Linked DNA regions of Rhodobacter capsulatus SB 1003. The protein of the gene in region 2 interacts with the protein of the main gene of each other region in a pairwise test. Links are inferred from orthologs where the notes say so. Each region holds a gene or a part of one and is shown on either strand. Other genes may lie near its edges.

Region 1 (8,154 bases), 330 kb from region 2 along the record:
CGATGTCGAGACAGGGGATCTCGGTGATGCCGTTGTCCAGAAGCGTCTTCACCGAACCGCCGACCAGTTGGCCGTCACGGTCGTATTCCGCCGTCAGCTCGTCGCCCGCTTCGATGTAGATGTAGCCGGTGCGCTCGTTGATGATGTCCTTGGCGCAGTAGCGGCCGAGGATGTGGTCGAACGGCAAGAGCAGTTCGGTCACCTTGGCTTCATCAAGCCATTTCTTCACCATCCGCGGCGTGACCTTTTCGCCCGCCTTCAGGATCACTTCGCCCGAAGCGGCGTCGATCAGGTCATAGGTCGGACGGGTGCCGCGCACCCGCTCGGGGAAGAATTTCGACACCCAGCCGCGTTTGCCCTCGGCGCGGAAGGTGACGGTGTTGTAATAGGCATCCATGATGCCTTCCTGATCGAGGCCGAGCGCATAAAGCAGCGTCGTCACCGGCAGCTTGCGGCGACGGTCGATGCGCGCGAACACCAGATCCTTGGCGTCGAATTCGAAATCCAGCCACGAGCCGCGATAGGGAATGATCCGGCAGGCGAACAGAAGCTTGCCCGAGGAATGGGTCTTGCCGCGGTCATGGTCGAAGAACACACCGGGCGAGCGGTGCATCTGCGACACGATCACGCGTTCGGTGCCGTTGACGATGAAGGTCCCGTTCGGCGTCATCAGGGGCATGTCGCCCATGTAGACGTCCTGTTCCTTGATGTCCTTGACCGACCGCGCCCCGGTGGTTTCATCGACATCGAACACGATCAGACGCAGCGTCACCTTGAGCGGCGCCGAATAGGTCAGGTCGCGGCTCATGCATTCGTCGACGTCGTATTTCGGCTTTTCGAGCTCGTATTTCACGAATTCGAGGATCGCGTTGTCATTGAAGTCCTTGATCGGGAAGACCGACTGGAAGACGCCCTGAATGCCCTCGCCGTCCAGCGGCCGATCGGCATCGCCCGAGCGCAGGAACAGGTCGTAGGAGGCCTTCTGAACCTCGATGAGGTTCGGCATTTCCAGAACTTCGCGGATTTTGCCGTAGTAGCGGCGGATACGCTTCTGACCAACGTAAGCTTGAGCCATGCTCGTCGTGACCTTTCGTCTCTTCGCGGGTGTGCATCGTCGGGGCCCGATGCACGCCGCTTGCGAATGGGAGGCGGTTCCATACCTGCCTTCCGTCCCACCGGAAGGCTCCCGAACCGACCCTGCCTTGGGAAAGGGTTTCGCAAAACCCCTTGCCGAGACGGGCATGGCTGGGCTCGGGGAAACCCCGAACCCAGCCTGAAGTCATCTGGTCGGATGCAACAGCACCCTGCCCGATTACTTGAGCTCGACCTTGGCGCCAGCCGCTTCGAGCTTTTTCTTGATGTCTTCGGCTTCGGCTTTCGCCGCAGCTTCTTTGACTTTGCCGCCGGCCTCGACGAGGTCTTTGGCTTCTTTCAGGCCCAGGCCGGTGATGGCGCGGACTTCTTTGATCACGTTGATCTTGTTCGCACCGGCGTCGACGAGGACGACGTCGAACTCGGTTTTTTCTTCCGCGGCTTCAGCCGGGCCAGCAGCCGGGCCAGCCATGACGACGGCGCCACCGGCGGCCGGTTCGATGCCATACTCGTCCTTGAGGATGGTTTTCAGTTCTTGGGCCTGCAGCAGCGTCAGGTTGACGATTTGCTCGGCAAGGGCTTTAAGATCGGCCATTTTTCCGTTCCATTCTGATATAGGGTTGATCCGACGTCGAGGTCTCCCGACGAAGGCAAGATGTTGCGTCAGGCGGCTTCCCGCTCCTCAAGAGTCTTGAGGATGCCCGCGATGTTCGAAGCAGGCGCGCCAATGGCACCGGCGATGTTCGAAGCAGGCGCCCCGATGCACGACGCGATCTGAGCGATGAGCTCTTCGCGCGACGGCATGGCGGCGACGGCTTTGACACCGGCCTTGTCCAGAGCGTCCTTGCCCATGGCCCCGCCAAGAATGTCGAACTTGTCGTTCGTCTTGGCATAGGCTTCCGCGACCTTGGCCGCAGCCACCGGGTCCTCGGAATAGGCAAGAACGGTCATCCCCGTCAGAAGTTTGGCCATGCTTTCGCAGGGCTTGCCTTCCAGGGCGATCTTGGCGAGCGTGTTCTTGGCAACGCGCACGGACCCACCCACGTCACGCATTTTCGCGCGCAGGTCCTGCATCTGAGCAACCGTCATGCCTTCGTAGCGGGCAACCACCACGACGCCAGAGCTTTCGAAGATCTGGCCGAGTTCCTCGACCACTTTCTCTTTTTGGGCTCTATCCACGGTTACACTCCAAGTGTGGGGGTTTCCCCCCGGCTCTGTTTCCTACGGGCGCATGCCCGCAGGTCGGGTCCGATCGGTTCCCGAGAGATCGCCCGAGGCAGCAGCCCCGGAAATTCTCGTTCCCCATCTCGGGAAGGACTTACGGGGGAGACCCCCACCCTCCGTCTCGGACAGGACGGGGCTTTTGCAAGCCCCGTCATTCGCCGGTTTCCCGGCAAATTCTCAGCGGGCCGCGGCCGAGGTCAGATCGACCGTCACGCCCGGACCCATGGTCGAGGACAGCGACACCTTTTTCAGATAGGTGCCCTTGGCGCCCGCCGGTTTGGCTTTCGACACCGCGTCGACAAAGGCACGGACGTTGTCCGCCAGCTTGTCCTCGGCGAACGAGACCTTGCCGATGCCGCCGTGGATCACGCCGGCCTTTTCGACCTTGAACTGCACTTCGCCGCCCTTGGCCGCTTCGATCGCCGTTTTCACGTCCATCGTCACGGTGCCGACTTTCGGGTTCGGCATCAGGTTGCGCGGCCCGAGGATTTTCCCCAGACGGCCGACGAGCGGCATCATGTCCGGGGTGGCGATGCAGCGATCGAAATCGATCTTGCCCTGCTGGATGGTTTCCATCAGGTCTTCCGCACCGACGATGTCGGCCCCGGCGGCTTTCGCCTCGTCAGCCTTGGCGCCGCGCGCGAAAACGGCGACGCGGACGGTCTTGCCCGTGCCGTGCGGCAGCTGCACCACGCCGCGGACCATCTGGTCGGCGTGACGCGGGTCGACGCCCAGGTTCATCGCGATTTCAAGCGTTTCGTCGAACTTGGCCGAAGCCGCCGACTTGATCAGCTTGACGGCCTCTTCAACCGAAAGGTTGGCCTTGCCTTCGAAAGCGGTCCGCGCAGCGGCCGAACGTTTACCGATCTTGGCCATGGCTTACCCCTTCACGTCGATGCCGACGGACTTCGCCGAGCCGAGGATGATGTTGATGGCGCCCTGAATGTCGTTGGCGTTCAGGTCTTTCATCTTGGCTTCGGCAATCGCCTTCACCTGCGCGGCGGTCACGGTGCCCGCGACGACATGGCCCGGCTTGACCGACCCTTTCGGACGGTTGCGCTTGCCCACCGGCTTCAGGCCGGCCGCTTTCTTCAGCATGAACGAAGCCGGAGCGGTCTTCGTTTCAAAGGTGAAGCTCTTGTCGGCGTAATAGGTGATGATGCACGGAACCGGCGATTCCGGCTCCAGTTCCTGCGTGCGGGCGTTGAACGCCTTGCAGAATTCCATGATGTTGATCCCGCGCTGACCCAGCGCCGGACCGATCGGCGGGGAGGGAGTGGCTTTCCCCGCCTTCACTTGCAGCTTCAGCTGCCCGATGACTTTCTTGGCCATGTGGCCCTCTCCTTTTCACTGCCGCCCCACCATGGGGCGAAGTTTAGTGGTCAGGCGGTCGCCCGCCTCCCACGCATCCCCTCAGGCGGTTTTCGACACCTGAGTGAATTCCAGCTCGACCGGCGTCGGCCGACCAAAGATCGACACCGTGACCTTGAGGCGGCCCGCGGCGTCGTCCACTTCCTCGACCATGCCCGAGAAGCCCTCGAACGGGCCGTCGGTCACGGAAACATTCTCGCCGATCTCGAAGCGAATCAGGTTGCGCGGCGCGACGACTTCGCCGGTCGGGCCCTGACGGTTCAGGATCGTGTTCACCTCGCTGTCCCGCATCGGCGTCGGCTTGCCCTGCGGACCCAGGAAGCCGGTGACGCGGTTGATCGAGGTGATCGCGTGATAGCCGCGGTCGGTCATGTCCATGCGCACCAGCACGTAGCCGGGCATGAAACGCCGCTCCGACGTGACCTTCTTGCCGCGGCGGATCTCGATCACTTCTTCGGTGGGAACCAGAACTTCCTCGATCTCGTCCCCCAGGCCCTTGTCGATCACGGCCTGTTTGATCTGCTCGGCCACCTTCTTCTCGAAGTTCGAGAGAACGGAAACCGAATACCACCGCTTCGCCATCAACCTGCCTCTTTCCCCCCGGCGGCGAGCGCCGAAAATTTTGTCTGATCAACGGTCTTGCCGTTGCTCACTCAACAAAGAACGGCGCGCATCATTCGAATCGATGCACGCCGGTTCTTGAGTGTCGTGCCCGTTTAGCCTTGCCCGCCCCGTATTTCAAGGGCTTCGATGGCCTCAGATGAACATTGCCTTGATCCCGAGGTTGATCACCCAATCCACGAGGGAAAAGAAGATCGCCGCCACCATCGCCATGGTCAGCACCATGACGGTGGTCAAAACGACCTCGCGCCGGGTCGGCCAGGTGATCTTGCCAACTTCCGAGCGCACCTGGCTCAGGAACTGGATCGGGTTTGCCATGCTGCTTCCTCTCATGCGACGGCGCCGGGATACGCGCAGATGCGGCAGAATTCAAGCGCGTTGCGCGGTTCCGCCCGACACCGAAACGAACCCGCAGCCTGCGGCGTGATCCGATTTCAGCAAGTGAAGGATGGCAGGAGTTGGGGGACTCGAACCCACGACCCTCGGTTTTGGAGACCGATGCTCTACCAACTGAGCTAAACTCCTGTGCCTGCCGCGTCACTACATATCTTGTGCGGGGCCGTCAAGCGGGTGCCGGCGATCTGCGCACAGTTCCCGCGGTCCAATTCGACGCAGCCCCGCGGGCGGCGCCGCAACTCCTGCTTCCCAAAAGCGCGTTTTTCCTGTAAGGGCGCACAATCTGCGACGTGAGCCCAATCCCCCCGGGCGCATGCGAAGGATTGGGGGGCGGCGGCAATGGGGCCGCCATATGCCGGGAGACATGGGAAGGTCCCATGCGTGCTCCCAGACAGGAAACGCTGATGTTCAACGTTACGAAAAAATCGATCCAGTGGGGCGGCGAAACGCTGACGCTGGAAACGGGCAAGGTTGCCCGTCAGGCCGACGGCTCGGTCATCGCCACTCTGGGCGAAACCTCGGTCATGGCCAACGTCACCTTCGCCAAAGAGGCGAAGCCGGGGCAGGATTTCTTCCCGCTGACCGTGCATTATCAGGAAAAATACTACGCCGCCGGCAAGATCCCCGGCGGGTTCTTCAAACGCGAGGCGCGTCCTTCGGAAAAGGAAACGCTGGTCTCGCGTCTGATCGACCGTCCCTGCCGTCCGCTCTTCGTCCCGGGCTTCAAGAACGAAGTGCTGGTGATGGCCACCGTTCTGTCCTGCGATCTGGTGAACGATCCCGACATCGTCGCGATGATCGCCGCCTCGGCCGCGCTGACGATCTCGGGCGTGCCCTTCATGGGCCCGATCGGCGCCGCGCGCGTGGGCTTTGCCCATGGCGCCTATGTGCTGAACCCGGCCATGGACGACATGACCAAGCTGCGCGACAACCCCGAGCAGCGTCTGGATCTGGTCATCGCGGGCACGAAAGACGCCGTGATGATGGTCGAATCCGAAGCCTATGAGCTGACCGAAGACGAGATGCTCGGCGCGGTCAAGTTCGGCCACGAACAGATGCAGCCGGTGATCGATCTGATCATCGCGCTGGCCGAAGATGCCGCGAAAGAGCCCTTCCATTTCGATCCGCCGGATTACTCGGCGCTGCTCGACCGGGTGAAAGCCGCGGGCGAGGCCGAAATGCGCGCCGCCTTCGCGCTGCGCGACAAGCAGGAACGCTCGAACGCGATCTCGGCCACGGTCGATCTGATCAAGTCGAAGCTTTCGGAAGAAGATCTGGCCGACATCAACCTCGGCTCGGCGATCAAGGCGCTGGAATCGGGCATCCTGCGCGGCGACATCATCAACGGTGGCGCCCGCATCGACGGCCGCGACAACAAGACCGTCCGTCCGATCGTGGCGGAAGTCGGCATCCTGCCGCGCACCCATGGCTCGGCGCTGTTCACCCGCGGCGAAACCCAGGGTCTGGTCGTGACCACGCTCGGCACCGGCGATGACGAACAGATCATCGACGCGCTGAACGGCAACTTCCGCTCCAACTTCCTGCTGCATTACAACTTCCCGCCCTATTCGGTCGGCGAAGTGGGTCGCGTCGGCAGCCCCGGCCGCCGCGAGATCGGCCACGGCAAGCTGGCCTGGCGCGCGCTGCAGGCGGTGCTTCCGGCGCCGACCGACTTCCCCTACACGATCCGCGTCGTCTCCGAGATCACCGAATCGAACGGCTCGTCCTCGATGGCGTCGGTCTGCGGCGGCTCGCTCTCGATGATGGACGCCGGTGTGCCGCTGAAAGCCCCGGTGGCCGGTGTGGCCATGGGTCTGATCCTGGAAAGTGACGGCCGCTGGGCGGTTCTGACCGACATCCTCGGTGACGAAGACCACCTGGGCGACATGGACTTCAAGGTGGCGGGGACCGAAAACGGCATCACCTCGCTGCAGATGGACATCAAGGTCGCGGGCATCACCCCCGAGATCATGCAGCAGGCGCTGGCGCAGGCGAAAGACGGCCGGATGCACATCCTGGGCGAGATGTCGAAGGCCCTCTCGGCCGGTCGTCAGGAATTCTCGGCCCATGCGCCGCGGATCGAGACGATGCAGATCCCGACCGACAAGATCCGCGAAGTGATCGGCTCGGGCGGCAAGGTGATCCGCGAGATCGTCGAGGTCTCGGGCGCCAAGGTCGACATCAACGACGACGGCGTGATCAAGATCGCCTCGGCCAATGCCGAAGCCATCAAGAAGGCCTATGACATGATCTATTCGATCGTGGCCGAGCCGGAAGAGGGCAAGATCTACCGCGGCAAGGTGGTGAAGCTGGTCGATTTCGGCGCCTTCGTGAACTTCTTCGGCAAGCGCGACGGTCTGGTCCATGTCTCGCAAATCGCGGGCAAGCGTCTGAACCACCCGAACGAGGCGCTGAAGGAAGGTCAGGAAGTCTGGGTCAAGCTGCTGGGCTTCGACGATCGCGGCAAGGTGCGCCTTGGCATGAAGATGGTCGATCAGGAGACCGGCGCGGAACTGCCGCCGGAAACCAAGGCCAAGGACGAACAGCCCGAGGGCTGATCGTATCACGGAAACGGCAAAGCCCCCGCAACCGCGGGGGCTTTTGCTTTTCGGCCCCTTGGCCGGGGGCTTAACGCCCGTAGACGGTATGGCGGGCCAGATCGCGGGCATTGTGGCGCGACAGGCCAAGGTCGAACCAGTCGGCATCGGTCATGCGGTCGAATTCGGCCATCAGCGCGACATAGGCACGGTGTTGCGCCCGGGCCTGACGCAGCTGCGCCACGGCGCGGGCAAGGACATCAAGCAGGGCAAGCGGGCGGGGCTGGGACAGCGCAGAAGCGAGGGGCATCTTTTCGTCTTTCGGAACCGGCAGGACCATCCCGCCGTTACCGATAACCTGCGCCTGATGCTGCATTTGCACAATCCGGGGATTGGGCAATGCCGCGATGCCGAAACTGCATGACTGGTAAGATTTGGTTACCACCTGCCGGAAATAATTTGATCAAATTTTCCGGCAGGTGGCTTGTCACGCCGCCCCGCCCCTGTCACGCTGGCCCGGACAAGGGAGACTGCCATGATCGAGAAACGCCACTTCTACATCGACGGGACATGGGTCGGCCCGCATCAGCCGCGCGACCATGCCGTGATCGACCCCTCCACCGAAGAGCCCTGCGCGGTGATCTCGCTCGGCGACCGGGCGGATACGGATGCGGCGGTGGCCGCCGCCCTGCGCGCGGGGCCCGGCTGGGCCGCGACGCCGCCCGCCGCGCGTCTGGCGACGGTCGAACGCCTGCTGGCGATCTATCAATCCCGCGCCGAGGAGATGGCGCAGGCGATGAGCCTCGAGATGGGCGCACCGATCGATTTCGCCCGCGACAGCCAGGTGGGCGCAGGCATCTGGCACATTTCGAATTTCATCCGGGCGGCGAAAGACTTCGAATGGCTGCATCCG
Region 2 (8,297 bases):
GCCAGCTTGTTTTGCACCTGCACCTGCGCGATGTCGGGATCGGTGCCGAGCGCGAAGGTGAGCGTGATCGTGGCCCGGCCCGTCGCGGTGGTGTCGGATTTCAGATAGCGCAACCCGTCAAGGCCGGTCATCTGCTTTTCGATCACCTGCACCACGGTATCGGTGACGGTTTCCGCCGAAGCGCCCGGATAGGCCGCCTGAATGACGACCGCGGGCGAGGCGATCGAGGGATATTGCGACACCGGCAGGCGCAGGATCGCAAGCGCCCCCACCCCCATGATCACCAGCGCGATGACCCAGGCGAAGATCGGCCGGTCAATGAAGAAACGCGCCATGTTATTGCGCCTCCGCCGGAACGACGGTCACCGGCGCCCCGGGTCCGGTCTTCTGAAAGCCCGAGGAAATCACCTGATCGCCGTCTTTCAGCCCCCCGGTCACGATCCAGTCAGAGCCCCGCGCCGTCGCCACAGTGACCGGCTTTTGCGCCACCTTGCCGTCTTCGACGACCCAGACATAGGCCCCGCCCGAGGGCTCGCGCATCACCACATTTTGCGGCAGCGCAAAGGCGCCCCGCGCCAGCGCCTGCGGCAGGTCCACCTCGACATACATCCCGGGCAGAAGGATGTGATCGGGGTTCGGAAAGCTCATCCGCAAGGTAACCATGCCGGTCGTGGGTTCCACCCGCGGCTCGGCGGCTTCAAGCCTGCCCTTGATCGGATAGGCCGTGCCATCGGCCAGGATCAGCCCGGCCTCGCCCAGGGCCCGCATCGCCCGGCCCTCGGCGGTCGAGGTCAGGCGCAGGATGTCGGTCGCCGATTGCGTCACGTCGACATGCACCGGATCCAGCGCCCGGATCGTCGCCAAGGGGCTGGCCTGCTGCGCCGCGACCAGCGCGCCGGGCGTCGCCTGGGTCAGACCGATCACCCCGGCGATGGGGGCGCGGATCGTGGTGCGATCGAGCTCGATCGTGGCGCTTTTCAGCTGCGCCTCGGCCGCCTGCACCGCCGCATCGGCCGCCGCCCGCGTCGCCACCGCGGAATCGCGGTTCTGCGCCGAGCCCGCCCGCGAGGCGAAAAGCTCGACCGCGCGTTTTTCTTCCAGAACCGCCAGATCGCGCGAGGCTTTCGCCTGCGCCACCGCGGCCTGCGCCGCCGCCACCGCGGCCTGATAGCTTTCGTCCTCGATCTTGTAGAGCGGCTGGCCCTCGGTCACGACCGAACCCTCCTCGAACAACCGCCCGCGCAGGATGCCCGAGACCTGCGGGCGCACCTCCGCCTCGGTCGAGGCCTTGATCCGGCCGGGCAGACGGGCGTTCAGCGTCAGATCCTGCGCATGGGCGATGACGGTGGTGACGGGGGCCGGGCCCTGCGCCTGCTGCGCAAGGACGGGCATGGGCAGAAGCAGCAGCAAAAGCCCAAGGGATTTCGGAAACGACATGGCAAACCTGTCTGAAGCAAGAGGGGTCAACGCAGGCCGCCCGCGGCGGCGATGCTGAGGGTGATGAAGTCGGCGGCGCGGCTCCATTCGGCGGCGGCAGCGCTTTGCTGCGCCGAAAGATAGCTGCGTTCGGCATCGAGGACAGTCATGAAATCGCCCTCGCCCAAGGAATAATTGGTGCGCGAAAGCTCCAGCGTTTCGGCGCTGGTCGCGACCAGATGCGTCTGCGCGGCGATGTTGCGGCCATCGCGGTTATAGGCGGCCAGCGCGCTTTCGACCTCGTCGATCGCGGTCAGCACGGCCTTTTCCCAGGCCAGTTTCGCCTGCACCGCCCGCGCCTCGGCGCCGCGCAGGTTCGCCTGATTGGCGCCGCCGGTGAAGATCGGCAGATTGAGCGAGGGGCCGACCGCCCAATAGCGAATGGTGTTGGCGTCGCGCACATGCGTCGGCGTGACCGAGCCCGAGAGCGTGACCGAAGGGTAGAAGGCCGCCTTGGCGACGCCGATATCATAGACCGCGGCGGCATAGTTGCGCTCGGCCAGACGCACGTCGGGCCGGGTGCGCAGCACATCGGCGGGCACGCCGACGCTGGCCTTGAAACGCGGCCGCGGCTGGCCCGCCCCCCGGCTCAGCTGCGGGCGCAGCGCCGAGACCGGCTGTGCGGTCAGCGTCGCAAGCGTCACCAGCGCCTGATCGAAAGCGGTCTCGTAGCCCGGCAGCTGCGCCTCGCCCTCGGCCACCAGCTGTTCCGCCTGCAGCAGTTCAAGCCGCCCCGCCGTGCCGCTTTCCACCTGCGCCCGCGTCAGTTCCAGACTTTTGCGACGGCTTTCCAGGGATTTGCGCGTCAGCGCGATCGAGGCCTGCTGATAGCGCAGCTCTGCATAGGCCTGGGCGATGGCGCCCTCCATCACCAGCCGCGCCACATCGGCCGAGGCATAGGCCGCATCCAGCCGCGCCGAGGCCGCGGCACGATTGGCCCGGTTCGCCCCGAACAGATCCGCCGTCCAGCCCACCGCAAGCGCCCCCGAGCGCGACTCGGCGATGCCGGTGCCGGAGGTGTTGCCGCGCGTGTCCTTCAGCGTGCCCGAGACCTGCGGCAGATCCGCCGCGCCCGCGCCCGAGACGCTGGCCCGGGCTTCCTCGATCGCGGCGATGGCCTGCAGCACATCAAGGTTGCGCGCCCGCCCCGCCGCGATCAGCTGATCGAGCGTCGGATCGCGGAAGGCCGACCACCACGGCCCCGCGGCCGCCCGCCCCGGCGCCGCCGCCTCGAAAGTGGCCGGAACCTTGGCCGCGGGGGCCGCGTAATCGACCTGCGCGCAGCCCGCCAGCGCCGCCGTCGCCCCCAGAAGAAATCCCCGCCGCCCGATCCGCACCATGCCCTGTCCTTCCCGTTCCGGCCCGACCGACCGGACCGCTTCTTGCGGATTTACATACATGCGCGTATGTTTGTAAAGAGGGCAGATGCAAGGCTTGACCGGGATCGCCCAAGGCGAAAGAAGGCGGCAGGAGCGATGGGCGGGCCCATCGGGGAGACGGCACGGATGCGGCGCAGCAAGGCGGATGCGGAACAGACGCGACAGAACATTCTTGACGCTGCGGAACGGCTGTTCTGCACGCGCGGCATCGCGCAGACGACGCTGGAGCAGATCGCCCGCGAGGCGGGGGCGACGCGGGGCGCAATCTATTGGCATTTCAAGGACAAGAACGATGTCCTGAGCGGGATCTACGAACGTTACGAAGACCCGCAGCTGTGCCGGATCGAAACCGCCGCGGCGGGCGAATTGCCCGATGATCCGCTGGACGTGCTGGAAGTCACCGGGGCGGAATATCTGCAGACGATCGAATCCGATCCGGTGCAGCAGCGGCTGCATCTGATTCTGATCTCGGGCACGCCGAACGACGGCACCGAGCAATGGCGCGAATCGAAGAATGCGGAAATCTACCGGCTTCTGCTGCGGCTGATGGAACGCGCCCATGCCGAGGGCTCTTTGAGCGATGCGCTGACCCCGCAGGAGGCGGCGGTGGCGCAGATGGTGATGTTCAACGGGCTGATCGGCGAATGGCACCGCTCGGGGCGGGCCTTTCCGCTGCATGCGACCGGCTCGAAGCTGGTGCGCCATCTGATCGACTCGATGCGGCGCAAACCCGCCGCGGAAGGAACCGGGGCATGACGATCTATGTGGATGCCGACGCCTGCCCGGTGAAGGCCGAGATCGAGCGGGTCGGCACCAGGCATGGCACCCGGATGGTGGTGGTGTCGAATGGCGGGATCCGGCCCTCGCCCCATCCGCTGATCGAGACGGTGATCGTGGCGCAGGGCCCGGACGAGGCCGACAAATGGATCGCCGAACGGGCCGGGCCGGGGGATGTCGTGGTGACCTCGGACATTCCGCTGGCGGCGAAATGCGTCGCGGCGGGGGCGCAGGTGCTGCGCCCGACCGGCGAGCCGCTGACGGCGGACAATATCGGCAATGTGCTCGCCACCCGCGATCTGATGGCCGATCTGCGCGCCGCCGATCCGTTCCTGCAGGGCCGCGGCGGCGGCTTCACCAAGGCCGACCGGACCCGGTTTCTGGATGCGCTCGAACGCGTGCTGCGCAAGATCGGCCGCTGAGGCTCAGGGCTTCCAGCGCTCCTGCACGCGCAGATGTTCATGGGTATGGGCGCGGGTGCCGTGCAGATGGAACTCGATCTCGGTCTTGACCGGGATCAGCGCGGTCTGTCCGTGCAGCACGCCGCGTTGCAGAAACAGCGAATTGGCATAGGCCTGCACCGAGCCGACCGTGCCGCGCATCACCGCCACTTCGACCGCGGCGTGATGATCCAGCGGCACCGACAGCGCGGCGATCGTGGTGTCGTGATGGCGCTGGCGGCTTTCGGGCACCACGCGGCCCAGATCGCGCTGCGCGGGATCAAGCGCATAGGTGATCACGCCGACGCATTCGGCGGTCTCGGGGGTGTCCTCGGCCAGGCCGCGGCGGACCAGATCGCGCAGCGCCTCGGAGCGGTTCGAGGCCCCGGACCGCGCCATGAACCCGTCAAGCGCGGCCAGAAGATCGTCTTCGATGGTGATGGTGATGCGCTGCATGGGGCCCTCCTGCGGCAAGCCTTGCATGGCCGGGCCGCAGGCACAAGCACCCCGCTCTGTCACCGGGGCGGGGCGTCAGCTCTCCTGCGCGCCGTCCGCGGCCTTCGGCGCCGTCGCGGCGGGCACGGTGCTGCCGCGCGCCTGCGTGCCGAGCTTGCGGAAGGAAAGACCGTTGCGATAGGCCGGCTTCTTTGCCGGCTGCGCCAGAAATTCCTTCAGATCCAGTTGTTTCTTCGGGGTGGAATAGCCCATGGTCAAACTCCTTGCGATGAAAGGGCGGAAGCCGCGCAGGGGCTGCGCCGCTTCCCCTCCCGGTGAGAAACCCGGCAGAAGCAGGAGGCGGCAGCGCCGCCCCCGCCTCGATACCGTCACCGGGAAACGGGTCGGATCGCCTGTCCGTTGAAGGACCGGATCGGATCGGGCGCCGGACGGTCGGACCGCCGCGGGCCTTGCGGCAGCGTGCCCTGCCCCAGGCGTTCGAAAAAGTCCCGCCAGCCAAGGCCGGTCTGGGCCGGGTGGCTGCGCGGGAACGAGGCCATGGGCGCGGGGCCCAGGGCAGATCGGGAATGCGTCATTCAGGTCTTTCCGCCGCGCCGGGGCTTCCCGGGACGGCAAGGGGGTCATCGGGCGGGCTTCGCGTCCGGCAGGGCCGCCGCATCGCGCGCAAGACGGGCCGCCTTGAGCGCGGCAGTGCGATCCGCGCGCTTCACGGCTTCCGTCTCGATGATCAGTTTCGCCGCGGCTGCCGTCTTGTCATGCAGCGTCTGCGGCGCAAGGGGCATCTCCCGGAACAGGCCGGGAGACGGAGACTTGCGTGGGGGGGACATGGCTGTCGCCGCAATCGCTGCGGATCAGACCAGAGCCAGGTCGCAGGCCGACTTGCGGCCATCGCGGCCGGATTCGATCTGGAAGGTCACCTTGGCGCCATCGACGAGACGCGAGATCCCGGCCCGTTCCACGGCCGAGATGTGCACGAACACGTCCTGCGCGCCACCTTCCGGCTCGATGAAACCGAAACCTTTGTTCTGGTTGAAAAACTTCACGGTGCCATTGGCCATCGTGATCACTCCTTCATGGGAATGCTGCCCACGGAATGCGGCAGCTCGGCTTGGTCGTGACTAAAAGCAGACTGAAGCCGATGAAGGAGACAGGGTGCGGTCAGAAGAACTTCGCTCCACCCTGCATAGCAGAGTTTGCAGGTTTTGCACTGATTCGTTTCGGGTTTTCAAAACAATCCCGCCGCGAGGGCCGGATCACGGTTTCCCCCAAGGCGCGGCTCAGAACAGCAGCTTGTAGCTGTTGCCAAGCGTGTCGGTCACCGTGCCGGTGCCGCTTTGCGTGCCCGAGCCCATGATGAAGGTCCCCTGCAGCCGGGTGCCGTCCTTGCACACGGCATAGACCTCGCCGGTGTTGACGCCGCCGACATCCTCGGTCGAATTCTTGTAGCTGCCGCCCAGATCCTTGAGCTTCAGCGACAGGCCGCGTTCATGCGTCTTCACCCGCGGCTGCACGCTCGACCAGGTGCCGCTGCATTTGGTCTTGTTCGGCTTCGGCAGCTTGAACCAGATCTGCCCCGAGGTCTCGCTGTCCTCGGTGATCGAGATCGGAATCGCCGTCGAGGGGTTCTGCTCGGCGATCGGCCCGCTCAGCGGATAAAGCCGGAACGAACTGTTCGACCCGCAGGCCGACAGCGCAGTGACGGTGATCAGGGCAAGCGCAAGACGCGAGGTCACGGGAATCTCTCCAGAGGCGGTGCACCGGGCAGGTCGCCTGGCGCGAGGCGCCATCGACCGCGGGCGTTAGAATGGATTTGACCGCCCCCGTCAACCCGGGATCTGCCGGGCCCGGGGGGCGGTCGCATCACACGTTCACGAGCGTGCCCAGTTCCACCACGCGCGAGGCCGGGATGCGGAAGTAATCCGACGACCGCGTCGCGTTGCGGGCAAGGTAGAAGAAGAACAGGCTTTGCCAGGCGGGCATCCGCCGCTGCCCCGACAGTTTCAGCGAGCGCTGTGACAGGATGAAGGAGGTCGCCATGATGTCGAACTTCCAGCCCAGCTTGCGGCATTGCAAAAGCGCCTTCGGCACGTCGGGTTCCTCGGCATAGCCGAAGCGCAGCTCCACCCGGCGGAAGCGCTCGTTCAGCTCTTCCATGTTGACCCGGTCTTCCGGGGCGACGCGCGGCACATCCTCGGTGACGATGGTCAGGATCACGATATGCTCGTGCAGCGCCTTGAAATGCTTGAGGCTGTGCAGCATCGCCGCGGGCACCATGTCGGGCGTGCCGGTCAGATAGATGGCCGTTCCCGGCACGGTCGAGATCGATTTCGAATCCATCTGCCGGAAGATCATGTCCAGCGGCACGTCGTTTTCGCGTTCGAGCTTGAGGATGATCGCCGCGCCGCGCCGCCAGGTCCACATCAGCAGGATCATGCCCCCGGCAATCGCCAGCGAGACATACCCGCCCGAGAAGATCTTCATCGAATTGGCGCCGAAGAACACCAGATCCAGCGCAAGGAACGGCACCATCATGCCGATCGCCAGCACCAGCGGCATCTTCCACAGCTTGCGCGCCACCACCATCACCAGGATCGAGGTGATGCACATCTCGCCGGTGACCGAGATCCCGTAGGCCGCCGCCAGCGCCGAGGAGGAGCCGAAGACGACAATCAGCATCAGAACGCCCAGCATCAGCCAGAAGTTCACCTCGGGCATGTAGATCTGCCCCTGCTGGGTCTCCGAGGTCTGCCGGATCCGCAGCCGCGGGATCAGCTTCAGCTGCACGCCCTGCTGGGTCAGCGAATAGGCGCCCGAAATCACCGCCTGGCTGGCGATCACCGTCGCCGCGGCCGCCAGGACGATCATCGGCAAAAGCGCCCATTCGGGATAAAGCCGGAAGAACGGGTTCTCGATCGCGCCGGGATTGGTCATCAAAAGCGCGCCCTGCCCGTAGTAGTTCAGAAGCAGCGCCGGCATCACGACGAAAAGCCAGGACACCTGGATCGGACGGCGGCCGAAATGGCCCAGATCGGCATAAAGCGCCTCGGCCCCGGTCACCGCAAGAAAGGCCGCGCCCAGAATCGCAAGGCCGAGCGGGCCGTTCGACATCACCAGTTCCGCCGCGCGCACCGGATTGAGCGCTTCAAGCACCACCGGCGCCTGAATGAGGTTCATGAAGCCGCCCACCGCCAGCGCGGTGAACCAGACCATCATCACCGGGCCGAAGAATTTCGCCACGGCCGAGGTGCCCTTGCTTTGAAACACGAAGAGAAACACGATGATGACGACGGCCAAGGGCACGATGAAGGGCTCGAAGGCGGGGGTGACCAGCTTCAGCCCCTCGATCGCGCCCAGAACCGAGACCGCGGGCGTCACCGCGGCATCGCCGTAAAACAGCCCCGCCCCCAGCATGCCCAGCGCCAGCACGATCGGCGTCGGCCGCCCCATCGCGCGCTGCACCAGCGCCAGCAGCGAGAAGGTCCCGCCCTCGCCGTCATTGTCGGCCATCATCAGGATGATGACATATTTGATCGTGACGACGATGATCAGCGCCCAGGTGATGACGGAGAGCACGCCCAGCACATGTTCGGGGTCGACGCCGCCGCCATGCGCGCCCGACGCCACCATCGCTTCGCGATAGGCGTAAAGCGGAGAGGTGCCGATATCGCCATAGACGACACCGATCGCGGCGAGGGAGGTCAGCGCGAGTCCCGTCTTGGCGTGGCTCTGGCTGCGATCTCCCTGCTCGGGGATCTCGGATTCGTTTTTG

Evidence for each region.
Region 1: the proteins of nikR (region 2) and rplL interact in binary tests that used the Escherichia coli proteins (3 or more experiments, as listed by UniProt). The link is inferred for Rhodobacter capsulatus SB 1003 from one-to-one orthologs.

Annotation. Positions count from the first base shown.
Region 1 is NC_014034.1:319,586-327,739, reverse strand. What follows is about bases 1-2,697. They hold rplL (50S ribosomal protein L7/L12), read right to left. Parts: upstream 1,688-2,697; coding sequence 1,313-1,687; downstream 1-1,312. Other genes in these bases: rplA (50S ribosomal protein L1), read right to left, coding at 2,494-2,697; rplJ (50S ribosomal protein L10), read right to left, coding at 1,756-2,271; rpoB (DNA-directed RNA polymerase subunit beta), read right to left, coding at 1-1,075. Outside these bases: more of rplA, read right to left, coding at 2,698-3,192; rplK (50S ribosomal protein L11), read right to left, coding at 3,196-3,648; transcription termination/antitermination protein NusG, read right to left, coding at 3,730-4,269; preprotein translocase subunit SecE, read right to left, coding at 4,444-4,626; pnp (polyribonucleotide nucleotidyltransferase), read left to right, coding at 5,109-7,262; RCAP_RS01455 (hypothetical protein), read right to left, coding at 7,333-7,551; RCAP_RS01450 (aldehyde dehydrogenase family protein), read left to right, coding at 7,777-8,154. UniProt on the Escherichia coli protein: The binding site for several of the GTPase factors involved in protein synthesis (IF-2, EF-Tu, EF-G and RF3). Is thus essential for accurate translation.
Region 2 is NC_014034.1:649,941-658,237, reverse strand. The notes cover bases 2,794-5,633. They hold nikR (nickel-responsive transcriptional regulator NikR), read right to left. Parts: upstream 4,529-5,633; coding sequence 4,058-4,528; downstream 2,794-4,057. Other genes in these bases: RCAP_RS03060 (cold-shock protein), read right to left, coding at 5,380-5,586; RCAP_RS19135 (hypothetical protein), read right to left, coding at 5,149-5,310; RCAP_RS19140 (hypothetical protein), read right to left, coding at 4,897-5,103; RCAP_RS19495 (hypothetical protein), read right to left, coding at 4,604-4,780; RCAP_RS03070 (YaiI/YqxD family protein), read left to right, coding at 3,608-4,054. Also shown: RCAP_RS03090 (efflux RND transporter permease subunit), read right to left, coding at 1-335; RCAP_RS03085 (efflux RND transporter periplasmic adaptor subunit), read right to left, coding at 337-1,437; more of RCAP_RS03080, read right to left, coding at 1,464-2,793; RCAP_RS03055 (hypothetical protein), read right to left, coding at 5,806-6,261; RCAP_RS03050 (potassium transporter Kup), read right to left, coding at 6,389-8,297. UniProt on the Escherichia coli protein: Transcriptional repressor of the nikABCDE operon. Is active in the presence of excessive concentrations of intracellular nickel.